4 regions of the Arthrobacter sp. CDRTa11 genome follow, and region 1 is predicted to be linked to each of the others. Evidence: riboswitches for the same ligand, from Rfam matches in the RefSeq annotation. Region 1 holds a riboswitch; each other region holds the start of a gene.
The links. A riboswitch is a leader RNA that binds a small molecule or an ion and turns the genes downstream of it on or off. The one in region 1 is predicted to bind cyclic di-AMP.
Positions count from the first base shown of each region.

Region 2: another riboswitch for cyclic di-AMP. It lies ahead of F8G81_RS14020 (hypothetical protein); the one in region 1 lies ahead of F8G81_RS04685 (M23 family metallopeptidase).
Region 3: another riboswitch for cyclic di-AMP. It lies ahead of F8G81_RS04105 (hypothetical protein); the one in region 1 lies ahead of F8G81_RS04685 (M23 family metallopeptidase).
Region 4: another riboswitch for cyclic di-AMP. It lies ahead of F8G81_RS13995 (C40 family peptidase); the one in region 1 lies ahead of F8G81_RS04685 (M23 family metallopeptidase).

Region 1 covers NZ_CP044532.1:1,004,102-1,007,775, forward strand. Annotated here, with positions in the region: gene serC (phosphoserine transaminase) at 1-726, opposite strand, end outside; gene F8G81_RS04680 (metal-dependent transcriptional regulator) at 1,130-1,825, shown strand; cyclic di-AMP (ydaO/yuaA leader) riboswitch at 1,969-2,212, shown strand; gene F8G81_RS04685 (M23 family metallopeptidase) at 2,223-3,044, shown strand; cyclic di-AMP (ydaO/yuaA leader) riboswitch at 3,188-3,349, shown strand; gene F8G81_RS04690 (C40 family peptidase) at 3,420-3,674, shown strand, end outside.
Region 2 covers NZ_CP044532.1:3,118,374-3,122,047, forward strand. Annotated here, with positions in the region: gene F8G81_RS14010 (protein adenylyltransferase SelO) at 1-340, opposite strand, end outside; gene F8G81_RS14015 (acyltransferase family protein) at 540-1,655, shown strand; cyclic di-AMP (ydaO/yuaA leader) riboswitch at 1,756-1,939, shown strand; gene F8G81_RS14020 (hypothetical protein) at 1,942-3,303, shown strand; gene F8G81_RS14025 (NUDIX hydrolase) at 3,548-3,674, opposite strand, start outside.
Region 3 covers NZ_CP044532.1:871,455-875,128, forward strand. Annotated here, with positions in the region: gene F8G81_RS04095 (HAD-IA family hydrolase) at 1-498, shown strand, start outside; gene F8G81_RS04100 (YdeI/OmpD-associated family protein) at 479-922, opposite strand; gene F8G81_RS04105 (hypothetical protein) at 1,000-1,743, opposite strand; cyclic di-AMP (ydaO/yuaA leader) riboswitch at 1,749-1,923, opposite strand; gene F8G81_RS04110 (sensor histidine kinase) at 2,028-3,491, opposite strand; gene F8G81_RS04115 (response regulator transcription factor) at 3,579-3,674, opposite strand, start outside.
Region 4 covers NZ_CP044532.1:3,112,577-3,116,250, forward strand. Annotated here, with positions in the region: gene F8G81_RS13990 (lytic transglycosylase domain-containing protein) at 1-1,271, opposite strand, end outside; cyclic di-AMP (ydaO/yuaA leader) riboswitch at 1,530-1,734, shown strand; gene F8G81_RS13995 (C40 family peptidase) at 1,738-2,559, shown strand; gene F8G81_RS14000 (dienelactone hydrolase family protein) at 3,021-3,674, opposite strand, start outside.

The DNA of each region.
Region 1 (3,674 bases):
CGAGTTGTCTACAGCGGTCTGCAGGTCCAGGAAGTCCGGGATCCAGCGGCCGCTGGCTTTGATGCGGGCGGCGCGTTCCAGCGCGGCGGGGGAGAAGAGGCCCAGCCACAAGCCGCCGTCGGAAGCGAAGTTCTTCTGGGGTGCGAAGTAGTACACGTCCGTCTCGGCCACGTCTACGTCGAGTCCGCCCGCTGCTGATGTTGCATCCACCAGCACAAGGGCGCCGTCGTCCGCACCTGCGACCCGCTTCACCGGCGCCACAACGCCAGTAGACGTTTCGTTCTGCGGCCAGGCGTAGACATCCACGCCGGCCTCCGCCGTTGCCTCAGGGCGCGTGCCGGGCTCTGACGTGATGATGGTGGAGGCCTCAAGGAACGGCGCCTTGTTGGTGGCGGACGCGAACTTGGAGCCGAATTCGCCAAACGAGAGGTGCTGGGCCTTGTTCTCCACCAGGCCAAAGCTGGCAACATCCCAGAAGGCCGTGGAGCCACCCACGCCCAGGACAACCTCATACCCCTCGGGGGCGCGGAAGAATTGGTTCAGGCCCTCACGGACAGAGCCCACCAGGTTCTTGACCGGGGCCTGACGGTGCGACGTACCAAGAATCGTGGTGGATGCAGCGGAAAGCGCCTCGATTTGTTCCGGCCTGACTTTTGAAGGTCCGGCACCGAACCGTCCGTCCTTTGGCAGGAGGTCGGCGGGAATAGTGATGCTGGTTTCGCTCACAGGGGCTCCAATTTCGGCGTGGACGCACTTCACGTCCGGGACGGTGGGGTGGCGGGCAGTCAGCAGTGACTGCAATTATGGACCTCCCTTATTCTGCCTGACAGCCAGATGCGGCGGGAACCGGACCGTCATAGTCCGGTCATTGAGACCTGCCCTGCGACCTCCGGTGAAAGGTGGCAGGGGAGTGCGGGAGACATGATGCGCAAGCTCCAGGGCAGCACTTGCGGAGGGCGCCAGGAGAATACCCGCCCTGAGAACTGACGCGAAATTGACCCTGACAGGGGGTGGCGAAATTATCCGGACAAACTCAAAATAGGCTAAGCTTTTCAACGGACTACGTCGCTGTGGGTGGGCGATACGGATGGGATTGCCCAAGGTACTGCGCTCGAGGGAGCTGAGCTGGATGACGGATCTGATCGATACTACGGAGATGTATCTTCGGACCATTTTGGAGCTTGAGGAAGAGAACATTGTCGCTCTTCGGGCCCGCATCGCTGAACGGCTGCGCCACTCCGGCCCCACGGTGTCCCAGACCATTGGGCGGATGGAGCGGGACGGCCTGGTGGTGGTCTCCGGAGATCGTCACCTGGAACTCACGACAATCGGCCGCAAGCGCGCCATCGAAGTCATGCGCAAGCACCGGCTCGCGGAACGGCTCCTTGCTGATGTGATTGGCCTGGATTGGGCATATGTCCATGACGAGGCCTGCCGCTGGGAACACGTGATGAGCGAACGGGTGGAGCGGCGCATCTATGAAATGCTGGACCACCCCACTGAATCCCCTTATGGCAACCCCATCCCCGGTCTGGCGGCCCTTGGTGGTGCAGAGCCCAGTGGGATCGCAGACGGTGTGATTAATCTCCTGGACGCGATGAAGGGTTACGGCCAGGGCTCCCAGGTGACTGTCAGCCGCCTTGCCGAGCCAATCCAGGTGGAGCCAGAGTTGCTGGTTCAACTCGACGAGGGCGGGATTCGGCCGGGAGCCTCCGTCTCCCTTGAGCGCGTCGGGGAGTACATTTCCGTCCGCGTGCCCGGGATAGAGGGGGCGCTGGAGTTGCCGCCGGAAGTAGCGGCCCACGTCTTTGTTTCTGTCGGCTGATTTAGCCTAATCGAGGGACAAATCCGGGGCCCGCGGCGGGGCCCCGTTGCCTTGTTGTGAGCGAGCACATAAAAGATAACGGAATTGTTACACGGGCTTTAATCGCCTATAGTTGATCCCCAAGCGTTGATACTAAAGCGTTACCTGATCTGGAGCCGAGCTCTGCCAGCGGATCAGGTGCACGAGTCACTTAACTGGCAGAGGCGGAGGAACCACAACCGGCAGCCGAAAGGCTGCCTTGGGGTGAAGTCCGTCAGCGGCAAGCCTCTTCCAGCGAAGGATCCTACGGGATATCTCTGTGCCGAAGCTTGCTTACGGCGGACCGGGTCTTTGAACTCTCTGACCCGAATCCGACAGCTAACTTCGCAGGCTACCCAGAGAGGAACCGTTCTTGACCATGCAAAATTCCAGGGGCCGCCGTCGCGCCGCCGGCCCGCCTTCGGCGCCCCGGGTTGCCGAGGTTCTTGCCGCGAACAGACCACGCGACCCCCAACGTGATGCGCGCCGCCGGCGTGGTCCGTTCCAGCAAATCAGCGATTTTGCCGCGGCCAGCGGCGTAGGGCAGAAGGCCGGGATTGCCCTCGCCGCCACCGGCCTGGTCCTCACGGTCACGGTTCCCGCAACCGGCCCCGTCATGGCCACCCCTGCTGTCGGCCAGACTGCAACCTCAGCCGCCTCAGTCTTGCCGCAACCTGAAATTTCCGCAGAGGCGGGTGCGCAGATCGACTTCAGCCGCTCCTCCGTGGTGACGCAGGGCGATCCGGATGGCAAGCTCAAGCAGCTGCTGAGCGCGCAGTCTGCGGGTTCAATCACCCGCGCCGCATCCGCCGGCAGCCTGGGTGCACCGCTGGCTTCACTCGTGACCGCCTCTCCGTTCGGTTACCGCGTCAGTCCCATTACCGGTGGTTCCGGCGACTTCCACCGCGGCCAGGATTATGTGGCCCAGTGCGGAACGTCGGTCCTGGCAGCCGCGAGCGGCACCGTGACCTTTGCCGGCTGGCATCCCTACGGCGGCGGCAACCGTGTTGTGGTGGACCATGGCAACGGCCTGGAGACCACGTACAACCACCTCTCCTCGTTCAACGTCCACGTGGGCCAAACCGTCACCAGGGGCGAAGTTGTGGCGCTCAGCGGCACCACCGGGGCTTCTACCGGCTGCCACCTTCACTTTGAGGTGCAGGTCAACGGAGAAGTCGTCGATCCCACCGGATGGCTTTAAGTGATGGAAAACTCTCAAATCGCTGTGACATGCCGTGACCTGAATGTGACATTCGCTCTAAACTGTTGTAACGTCTAAAGCGCGTCAACTTTTCCGAAGTTGACGCTCTTGAGTGGATTGCCTAGCTCTGCCACCGCTCAAGGTCCGTTCGCATGACATCGTCTGGCAGGGGCGGGGGAACCAATTTTGGTCTTCGATTTATGAAGGCCTTGGGGTTAAGTCGCAAAGCTTCCCAGGAAGCAGCGCGGCCGGGTGACTCCCATCCGAATCCGACAGCTCACCTCGCAGGCATTGGGAGAGGCTACCTTCGTGTCTTCACGCCATAATTCTGCGCGCCACCGTGCGCAAACGGTTCGTACCAACCCATTGGACTCCGTGTCCAAGGCTGTTAGTGCAAATGCCGGGACCGTAGGTCGCCAGGCTGCTGTCATTGCAGCCGCATCAGGCCTGATCCTGAGCATGGGGCTTCCGGCCAACGCCGCCGACACCACCGCGGGCATCTCCGCTTCCACGGAGTCTGGTTCCGCGCAGCCTGCACTTGCCGTTACGGCTGCACCCACCGCTACGGTGTCCTTCGAGCGTCCCGTGGTCAAGACCACGGCTGCTCCGAAGATCGAAACCGTGCGTCCG
Region 2 (3,674 bases), 2.1 Mb from region 1:
GGTGGAGGTCGCGGAGCCGGCCGTCCGCGTGCGCCACTTCACCGAGCAGAAGGGCCCGCCCGTCACCCAGACGCGGGGCGTACCAGCCGAACTGATGGCCTGCATAGGCCTGCGCCACCGGTGTGGCACCCGCAGGGACACGGTTTCCGATCAGCAGCAGAAGCCCTTCCGGGGTTTCCAGGAAGGCCGGATCGAGGCCCAACTCTGTTGCGAGCTGCCCGTTTAGGACAAGAAGGCGCGGGTCAGGAGCCTCCTCGGCCCGCCAGGGAATGGCCATTTCAGCGAACTCTCGGGCGAAGCGACCGTCAAGGACAACGGTGGATTCAGCTGCGGCAGTCATCTCTTAAGGATAGCGGCGATGCCCTGACCGTCAGGTTTCGTCCAGAAAAGTCCGAGAGACTGGAAGACGGCGCACGCTCGCCACAATCACATTCACGTCAGACAAGGGTTGGTTTTGCCTTGATTGAGCTGAACCTGGAACCGCCCGTGCAGAGGCTCCCGGAGGATATGTGACCTTACTTATCGATAGACCCGCGGCAGTGGCTGCTCCGCGAACCACGGTGCTGCCCCGGCTCGATGGCCTGGACGTTCTTCGCGGTGCCGCGGTTGGTGCCGTACTTTTGGGGCATTCCTGGCCCGGAATATTCCAGGGTGCCGGCATCGTCGGCGTCATTGTCTTCTTCGTCTTGAGCGGTTACCTGATCACCGGCGTGCTGCTTAAGGACGTGGAAAGGCATCGCAGGATCCGGTACGGACGCTTTTACGCCCACCGTGCCTTCCGGCTGCTCCCTGCGCTGGTGGCCTTCCTTGGTGTGTACGCCGTCGTTGAGTTGACTGCAGACGTGCTCGGGGACAGGTCAAAGGGAATCATCGGCTACACCCTGCTGGCAGGTTTCGGTTACCTGAAGGACCTGCCGTTGCCCTTCGATGTCAGCATGGCCATCGGACCGCTCTGGACCCTGGCGGTGGAAGAACAGTTCTACTTGATTTGGCCGGCGCTGCTGCTCTTCGCGATGCGGCGGCACCGCCAGGGAAGATTGCTGGGCTGGTCTGCCGCCGTCGTCCTTTCGCTGATGACGGCGAGCGTGCTGGCGATGCTCATCCTCGCCCCGCAGCTTCACTCCTTGGTTTATGCCCTGCCCACGACGTGGGGCCTCGGGCTGATCGTGGGGTCCGGCGTGCGGATGTACCGTGTCCATATTTTCGGCTGGTTCAAAGGCCACCGTCTCCGGCAGGCAGCGCTGCTGACCTCCGTATTTGTCCTGGCCACCCTGGTTTTCGTCCCCAAGGCCAACGAGTCGCCGGCCTTCTTCTTCCTTGGCGGGCCGCTGGCCATGGCCGCCGCCGCCGTCCTGGTGGTGCTGGCCGCGTCGCGAACTAAGATGATGCCGGCGTGGACCCGCGCCTTGCAGGCCCTGGGCACAATTTCGTACTCGGCGTACCTCTGGAACTACATCGTCATTCTCTGGCTCAACGGAGGCTCGACGGCGGATCTGCCGCCACTCGTGGCTGTGGCGGCGATCCTGCTGACCCTCCTGGTGGCGTTTATCAGCTGGCACACCGTGGAGAGGCTGGGACGGATGGCTCGTGCCCGCTTTGACAGGTACTACGAGGAGCGATGGAACACTTGGCAGGCCGCTGAAATGCGGGGATGAGCAAGGTGACGCACCGACCCGGATTTCCTTGTTACCTAAACGTGACTTTAGGGGGCTGTTCCTGTACGGTTTTGGGGTGGCCCATCTAGATCGGGCCGCGTCCGGGCTGACGCCGAGCTCTGCCACATCCCGGACTCCCGACACATTAAGGCAGAGACGGGGGACCCACAGTCTTCGGGCCGCTGCCCAGCGGCCCTTGGGGTGAAGCCGTCACGTTTAACGTGCCGGCCGGTTGACCTCTTCCGAACCCGACAGCTAACTCCGCAGGCGTTGAGAGGCAACCATCATGTCCCGTTCGCTGGATCAGTCGCGCCCTTTTCGGGCCGGGCGACACCGCGCAGACACTGCGCACGCCATCACCACTCCACTCACCCCAACGAGTTCCGAAGCGGAAAAGCCAGACGCCGGGTCTTCCCCCGCGGGACAGGCCTCCGCGGCACTGCGACGAAGCAGGGACAGGCGCCCGGCCTTCGAGGTGCCGCCTGCACCGCAATCAGCGCCCAGGGCGGAGGCAGCATCTCCCGCAACCGAAGCACTTCCCGTCGTAGCGTCCTCGAGTCCCGCTCCGGAAAACGGACTCACAGCCGCACCCGCAGTCCTGGCTACGCCGGCGCCCAGTGCTGCTCCCACAGCGCTCCGGCGCGGGAGGGCGCGACGCGAGGCCGGGAAGCCCGAGGAGGCTGCACGTGGTGCGGCCGCCAACGACGTTCCTGCCCCGACACTAACCCCGCAGAGAGCCGCCGCCTTCAGCTCCGATCCCCAGGCCATCCTGAGGAAAGCAGCTTCGGTTCGGGTCATGGGTCACCGGATGGCAGTCGTTACCGGCGCCCTGGCCGTGGTGCTTGCCGTCGGTACCGCCAGCCAAGCCACCGAACTGCCCTTTTTCGGTAAGGAGGCGTCCGCCCAGGACGCCCCGGCTGGAAAGGACGCAACACGGGCCACGATGGGATCCCGGCCCACATATGTGAACGGCCGCACCGCCCCCACGCCAGGCACCTCCACTCCCCCGGGCACAGCGGGCAGCGGGCCGGCAGAGGCCGTTCCCGGCACCACTGACGTACCCGCGGCCGGCGGTTCACTTGCCTCCTCGCTGCCAACCGTCGCCGACCTTCCCATGCCGGTTGACGCGCCCACCCTGGCCGGAATCGTAGCTGCTTCCCCCGCCGCAGTTCCGCCGTCGACAGGCCCGTCCGTAAACCTTCAGCCTCCTGCCATGGCACCGGCATCGCCTGCCGCGCCGCCGGCAGCGCAGGCCCCGGCGGGCACACCTGCCCCGACGACCGCACCACCTGCGTCACCGGCACCAGCCCCCGCTGTGCCGGCACCCACCACCACACCAGTTCCGGCCACCACCGCTGCACCCGCGCCAATGACCGCATCAGTGGCTCCCTCGCCGACGGCAACAGCTGTGCCGTCCGCAGCCGATGGCGGCACGGCAGAAGAAGCAGTGGACACGCGTTCATATGCCAGCGGCCGCCTTGCGTCGTATGGATGGGGTCCGGAACAGATGAATGCCCTCAACGCCCTCTGGGACACGTCAACCAAGTGGCGGCCCAGCCAGGTGGAGCGAGGCTTGAGCTACATCAAGCAGCGCCATGGTTCCCCGGCCAAAGCCCTGGAGTTCCGCGCCGCCAACAACTGGTACTGAGCAACAGGGGCACCCGGGCAGGCCTCCAAACCAACAGACTGTCCCAATCCACCAGGAATGGCGCACACCTAACTCTCAACAACCTCTCAATCAGAAACAGCCCCCGCGCGCATCATTCGCGAGCGGGGGCTGTTCTCGTTAATTCACGGCTCCTTAGAGCAGTCTCCGCGCCATCCGTCGGGTGGCAGAGCCAGCGGTCGCCAGCCGCCGGTGGTCGCGGCAGCGCCAGCTGACCTGCCGGGCGTCAGTCACGCGGCCGCATGAGGGGCGGGTTGAGGACGGCGCGCGTTGGCTGCCCTGCCGCTGGCCGGGACGGCCCGGCCAGGCGGAAAAGCGCAGCTGGGCGGCCGGCGTCGCCCGTCGTCATGCGC
Region 3 (3,674 bases), 130 kb from region 1:
ACGGTGCGGCGTTTTGCCCCGGCGGGAGCCGACGTGGTGGCCCTCACCGCCGAACTCGGCGCTGCCGAACGTGTCCGGACGGCAGGCATTGTTGCTTTGCCCGGAGCCGCTGAGCTGCTGCGAATACTTCCCGGCGACGCCGTGGCGCTGGTGACCTCGGCCGACCGTATCCTGGCGGACATCCGCATGGAGGCCGCTGGCCTTGCCATGCCCGCCACCGCCGTTACCGCCGAGCTGGTGACCAGGGGCAAGCCCCATCCTGAGGGTTACCTGCAGGCCGCCGGACTCCTGGGAGTGGAACCTTCGGATGCCCTGGTGTTCGAGGATGCGCCTGCCGGAATTGCTGCCGGGCTGGCTGCGGGCATCCGCACGGTGGCGGTGGGCCCGAACACCGGTCCGCTGCCGGACGGCGTGCTGCACATTTCCGACTACAGCGACGTTTCGGTTGCCGTGGAAACAGACGCAGCGGGCGCGAGGGTCATTTCTTTCCGGCTTTGAGGTCTGACACCACCTTGGCTATCCGGCGGGCCCTGGTTTCCGCCGTCTTCGCCTCCGCCAGCGGTTCAACGTACCGCCGCTGGGTGCTGTAGTTCAGCGTGGCATAGAATGCCTGCGCCTCGGGTTCGGCAGCGAGGGCGGCGGCAAGATCGTCCGGAACCTCGATGACGCGGGGCTGCGTGTCCAGCTCAACGTCCACCTCAACGGTGTCGCCGGCCGAAACCCCGGTGAGTTCCCGGTTGGCGGTGCTCACTCCAACCATGTTCTGCCCGCCCATCACGGCGATGCTGCTGCGGTAGCTTTTGCCGTTGATGGTCACCACCACCGGCGGCTTCCTGCCGGCGCCCAGCGCGCCGACAACTTCCTCCGGAACCTCAATGGCCGCCTTGTTGCCGCTGCCCAGGATGGTGGTGGTGAATTTCATGGTCCCAGTATCCCGCCCCGGCCCTGGGTGTCACCAGAAAGCCACTTGTTTTGAGCGGGCCAAAACCTGCCGGTTGCCTAGTACCAGTTGTTCGACAGGTGGAAGTTCAGGGCACCACATGGTGACTGGTAGCGCTCCTGGATGTAGTTCAGGCCCCAGTTGATCTGCGTGCGGTAGTTGGTGAGGTAATCTCCACCGGCGCTCGCCATTTTCTCGGCGGGCAGTGACTGGACAATGCCGTACGCCCCGCTGCTCGGGTTCATCGCCGTGGTGGTCCAGTCGGACTCCTTGGTCCAGAGCGTCTTGAGGCACTGCATCTGGTCAGGTGCCCAGCCATACGATCCCAGCTGGCTGGCCGCGTAGGCCTGGGCTCCCGCGGGATCATTGACGGCAACAACAGGCGCAGGAGCAGGCTCGGGCGCCGGGGCCGGCGCCGGGGCGGGTGCCGGTGCGGGCTCGGGGGCAGGCGCTGGTGCCGGCGGAGCAACCTCGGCAGGGGCGGGAGCGGGAGCGGGCGGCGCCTGGACCTCGGTCTTCTCGACGCTCAAATCGGAGTCAGCGGGAGCTGCGGCGGGGGCGGATTGGGACTCGACGGCCGACACCCGGGTGATGGATTCGGACGCCTGGCCGGCGGCGCCGACTCCCACCAGCAATGCACCGGCGGTGACAAGAACGGCTGTGCGCTTGCCCAGGGAGGGTATTTTTGCCAGCCTGGACATGGTGGCGGCGGGCCAGGCTGCCACCGTCAGGCGGAGCTTGTGACGGCCGTGGGATTCGGACTGCCCGGTTTTAGGGCGTGGTTCTACCTTGAATTCAGACATGATGGATCGCCTCTCACACCTGCGGAGTTAGCTGTCGGGTTCGGATGAGGGCATCCGGCCACACGGAAAATCACGTGCTGGCTTAACCCCAAGGGCATTCACTGCCCGGGACTGTGGGTCCCCCGCCTCTGCCTGGTCAAGAAGAATCCGGGAAGCGGCAGAGCTTGGCGTCATCCGGAATATACGGCCCGAACGGGAACCGCACCCCATCGACGGTACAGGAGACTGCCGCTTAAGTCACATTTAGGTAACAGAGATCACGACGACGGTGTGTTGGCTTGCGCTTAGCGGGCAATGATGGGAAGTCGCAAGCTGAACTCGGTGAAGCCCGGTTGTGACCTCACCGTTACCGTTCCGCCGTGCGCCTCCACGATTGACTGGACTATCGCCAAGCCCAGTCCGCTGGTTCCTTCCGAAGCCGCGGGACCTGATCCAGGTGCGTTGCCCGCACGGGACGCGTCTGCGCGGGCGAACCGGGAGAAAACCTGGTCCAGGAACTCCGTCGGGATGCCACCGCCGTCGTCCGTTACCGTTACGACGGCGCTGCCGTCAGGCGACGTCGTGACCCCGGTGACAACAGTGGTGCCGGGGGCCGTGTGCTTGCGGGCATTGGAAAGCAGGTTCACCAGCACCTGGCGAAGCTGCGGCGCATCGCCGTTGACCAGCACGGGCTCGTCGGGGAGTTCCAGGTGCCAGTTGTGGGCAGGAGCGATGACCTTCTCGTCGCTGACGGTCTCGATGACCAGTTGCGTGAGGTCAACCTCGGCAAGCTTCAGGGACTGGCCTGCGTCCAGCCTGGCGAGCAGGAGCAGGTCCTCCACCAGGGTGGTCATCCGTTCGGACTGGCTCTGCACCCGGGCCAGCGACTTCTGGCCGTCCGGAGTGAAGTCCTCGGTCATCCGCATCAGTTCGGTGTAACCGCGGATGGCTGTCAACGGGGTGCGGAGTTCATGTGAGGCATCGGCGACGAACTGCCGCACTTTGGTTTCGCTCTGCTGCCTGGCCTCCAATGCCCGGGCTACGTTGTCCAGCATGAGGTTGAGGGCATGCCCGACGCTGCCCACTTCAGTCCGGGGATTGGCGTTCGACGGCGGGACCCGCACCGCGAGGGCTACCTCGCCGGCGTCGAGGGGAAGCCGGGAAACGCGGGTGGCAACTTCGGAGAGCTGTTCCAGCGGTTGCATGGTGCGCCGGATCAGCACAGTTCCTGCCAGTCCGATAAGCACCAGGCCGCCCAGAGACACAAAGACAAAGGTCCACACCAGCGATGACAGGGTGCTTTCCTTGCCGGCCAGGGGGAGTCCCGTGACCAGGACATCGCCGAACGAGGTTTCCTCGGCCACCAGCCTGTAGTTGCCGTTGGACAACGTCCGGTCCACCGGATCCCCGTTGCGTGCCAAGGTCAGCAGGACCTCTTTGTCTCGGGTGGAGAGTGGTGCGCGGGTGGTGTCTGAGGCGAGGAAGCCGGCACTGTTGACCTGCCCGCCGAGGATGCGGGCATTGAGGGTGCCAACGCTCTGTCCCCGGGCGTCAAGGGGATCACGCCCGCCATTGAAGCCGCCCATCGGCGGCCTGCCGGGAGCGTTGGAGCGTTCCGCCGCCTGGCTGAGCTGGTCATCGAGCTGGCGGGTGAGGAATGAATCCATGGACGCGTAGGTGAACAGGCCCACGGCACCGCAGATGGCAACCAGGAGGGCCATGGCCAGCAGAACCAGCCGGGTGCGCAGGTGCCAGGTGCCGGGCCTCAGCCAGTTGCGGTCATCCTTGGGTGCCGGTGCCGGTGCCGGTCCCGCTGCCGATGCGGACGAGGATGAGTGCGAGGGCAAGGACACCGCCTAGTCCGCAGGCTTGATGACGTAACCGGCCCCGCGCACGGTATGGATCATGGGCGGGTGCACCGCATCCACCTTCTTGCGGAGGTAGGAGATATA
Region 4 (3,674 bases), 2.1 Mb from region 1:
GAACCATACCGGTCTGCAATATAGTTCAGCCCCCACTCCACCTGGGTCCTGTAGTTCGTGAGCCAGTCGCTCCCGGCAGTGGCATACTTTCCGGGCGGCAACGCCTGGGCAATGCCGTAGGCACCCGAATACGGGTTGGTGGCCGTGGTCAGCCAGTTGGATTCCTTCGTCCACAACCGCTCGAGGCACTGGAACTGGTCCTGGCCCCAGCCATAGGCCGGCAGCCTGGAGGAGGCATAGCTTTTGGCCCCGGCCGGATCGTTGACGGCGCCGCCCGGAACGGAAGGCACGACGACGGGCGGCGGGGCCGGCGTCTGGCTTGGCGGCGGCGCCGGGGCCGGGGCCGGCGCGGCGGGCGCGGGGGCCGCTGGACCGGCAGGAGGGAGTCCCGGATTAGCAGGACGCTGGGCGGCAGCGCGGGCTGCGGCTTTTGCCGCGTCCTCGGCCTGGCGGCGCGCCTGCTCCTCCGCCGCGGCACGTTTTGCCGCCTGGGCTGCCTCATAGGCGGCAAGCGCTGCCTGGCCCTGCCGGTATTCGCCTTCCACCGCCGCTGTTGTTCCTTTGAGGGAGGCCAACTGCGCCGTCAGTTCCTGGCTGTGCTGTTGGTGTTCAGCAATTTGCGCGGTCATCGCCTGCTGGGCTGCCTGCGCCGCTGCCAGCTTGGCCTTGGCCTCGTCCGCCAACCGTTCACGCTCGGCTTTGGCTGCCTGCTGCTGCTCGGACAGGGCGCGCGATGCCTTCTCTGCCGCTGCTGTTTTGTTCACGAGGGCGGCCGTCTTATCGCCCACGATCTGAACGATGTTGAGGCCGTGGATGCTGTTGGTCTGCAGCGCGTCCAGGGCCACGAAGAAGCCCATGTTGGTTCCGCCGGTCTTGTAGGACTGTACGGCCAGGGCTCCGATTTCCTTCTTGTACTGGCCGAGTTGGGCGTTTGCCTGATCAGTTTGTGTCGTCAGGACATCCATCCGTGACGTGGCTGCCGAAAGCGCAGCCTCGGCTACAGCGTAATCGGCGGCTGAGGTGACGGCTGCAGCACCCAGGGCTTCTGCCTGGCTTTGCAAACCGCCCAGCAGGTCATCGATCCTAGCTATCTCGGCAGCCTTGCCGGCTTCGCTCTGCTTGGCATTCTGCACGTCCTGCCAAGAGGGATATCCGTCCGGCGGAAGGTGGTCGTCGGCATGGGCAGGCAGCAGTGAAAGTGAGCTCACCAGGGCAAATGCCAGCACGCCGGCAACAGCGCGACGCTTCACCTTCACACCAAACCGGGACATAGTTTGTCAGCCTACCGGGCAATCGAGTGTGCGGAACGTCATAGCTTTCAACATCTTTACGAAGGCGTGACGTGGCCCTGGCTTTGTTGAGCTGCCATCCAGCATTCCGTGCTTCTCCATGGTCACCGTTGCGACAAGCAGTTCGTAACGGTAAAGCCAAGCCAACGCGCCGAAGAGTTACTACTTGTTACCGTAACGTGACAATACCCCGGAGCAGAAGGTAACCTCTTTCGGTGCCCCGGTTTCAGCCGGGACATTCCCATCAGTATGCCGAACCCTGCCGCTGACCGGGATCCAGTCGCTTTCCAACTGGCAGGGACGGGGGAACCACGCTTCCACGGCCTTCTCAGAAGAGGCCTTGGGGTTAAGTCGGTAACGCTCCGTCCCGCACGGGCGCGTTTCCGGCCGGGTGTCTCCGACCCGAACCCGACAGCTCACCTCGCAGGCATGGGAGAGGCGAATCACCGTGTCAAAAAACTCCACCACCGCCCGTCATCGCGCGACCCCCAGCCGATCAATTGCCCTCGAAGGCTTGTCAGCCACTGCCAAGTCAAATGCCATGAACATTGGAAGGTCCGGCATGGTTGTTGCTGCCGCATCGGGCCTCCTGTTCGGTATCGGGGCACCTGCCCAGGCCGGAACCCACGCGCCAGATAACGGCACTGCCAATGTTCAGGTCCAAGCACAGGCCGCAGCACCGGCCCCTGCAGCTGCAGCCCCGGCAGCAGCTGCAGCCACGGTCCACACAGTCGTTTCCGGCAACACCCTTGGTGCAATTTCCGCCCGTTACGGAGTAAGCCTTAACTCGGTCTTCTCGGCTAACGGCATGTCCATGGCAACCATCATCTACCCGGGCAACCAGATCAAGATCCCCGGCGCCGGAACGGCTGCGCCCGCACCGGCACCTGCCCCGGCACCCGCCCCCGCCGTCCGCGTTGCGGCAGCTTCGGCACCGGCACCCGCTCCCCTGGCTGTTTCCGGCTCCAAGGGCGCGGCCATCCTGGCTTCCGCCTACTCCCAGCTGGGCGTGACCCAGGACTGCACCGCCATGGTGGAGAAGGCACTGCGCTCCGTTGGTAAGAGTGTGGGCGACCTGGCCCCGGGTCAGTTCTTCCAGTACGGCAGCGTTGTGGGCACCCCCGCACCCGGTGACCTGGTCATCACTGCCGGCCACGTAGGCGTCTTCGCCGGCAACGGCCAGGTCGTCAGCGGCGGCGTGGACGGTTACAAGACCGAGGTTCACTCCCTCAGCTGGCTCTCCGGCGCTTCGTTCGTCCGAGTCGCGTAATCCTGCAAGGCAAGGCGGCGGGCGGGATATCTTCCCGCCCGCCGTTTTTGTCTGAGCACGTACTGGCGGCGAAGCCTAAAATAGATGCACCGGTTCATCGCTGCATCGTCGCAGCGGAGGCACAGTGGAAGGCAAGCGGTTATCGTGATCAGGAATCCGTTTGGGCATCACCAAAAGAGCGAGGAAAACCCCGGGAAGCAGAAGCACGGGCACCGCTCCTGGCTTCAGCGGGAGGACGCGGGTGTGAGCCACGGGCCGAGCAGCCTGTTTTTCATATCCCACGACTCTCCCTTGCCGCCGGCAGTGACGTGCATCCAGGGGCATGAGGTCCGGGAAGGGGAATCAACCTGCGACCACGGACACCCTGTCGGCTGATGGGCCACTGTCCGGGGCGGGTGTGCGGGCACGAACCGTAGCCCGCCCTGCAACGTCTGTCCCGGCCACATTGGGCTCGGCACGCGTCAGACGTGCTGGCGGAACCAAGCCAGTGTGTCGCCCCAGGCAGCCGAAGCCTGGGCCTGCTCGTAGCGGTTCCCCGTATCGTTGTGGAACGCATGGTCGACGCCGGGATAGACGGTCAGCTGGTGGCGGATGTTATGGGATTCCAGCGCGTCCCTAAGAGCCGGCATGGCACCGGTGATCCGTTGATCACGTTCGGCGTACACACCAAAGACCGCGGCCCTGATCGCGGACACCTTGTCCAGATCGGGAGCAGGTCCATAAAAGGCTGCGGTGGCCTTTAGCCCGGGGAATTCCGTTGCCGCCTGCCAGGTGATCCCGCCGCCAAAGCAGTAACCGTTCATGGCGATCCGCCCAGGATCCACGAAGTCCTGGGACTGCAGGTAGCTAAAAGCCGAAGCGAAGTCTGCGAGGTGCCGTTGCGCCCCGGCCCGCGTCAGCGCACCGGGAACGGCATCCGCGTTCAGGCTGGCGGTCCCTCCCTCGCGGCTCAGCAGATCAGGCGCCAAGGCCGCATAGCCCTCCAGCGCAAAACGGCGTGCCACGTCCTGGATATGCGGCACGAGCCCGCGGTTTTCATGGCAGATGAGCACTGCCGGTCCGGCTGCACCCGACTCCGGCCGGGCAAGATAAGCACTGATTTCGGTACCGCCGGA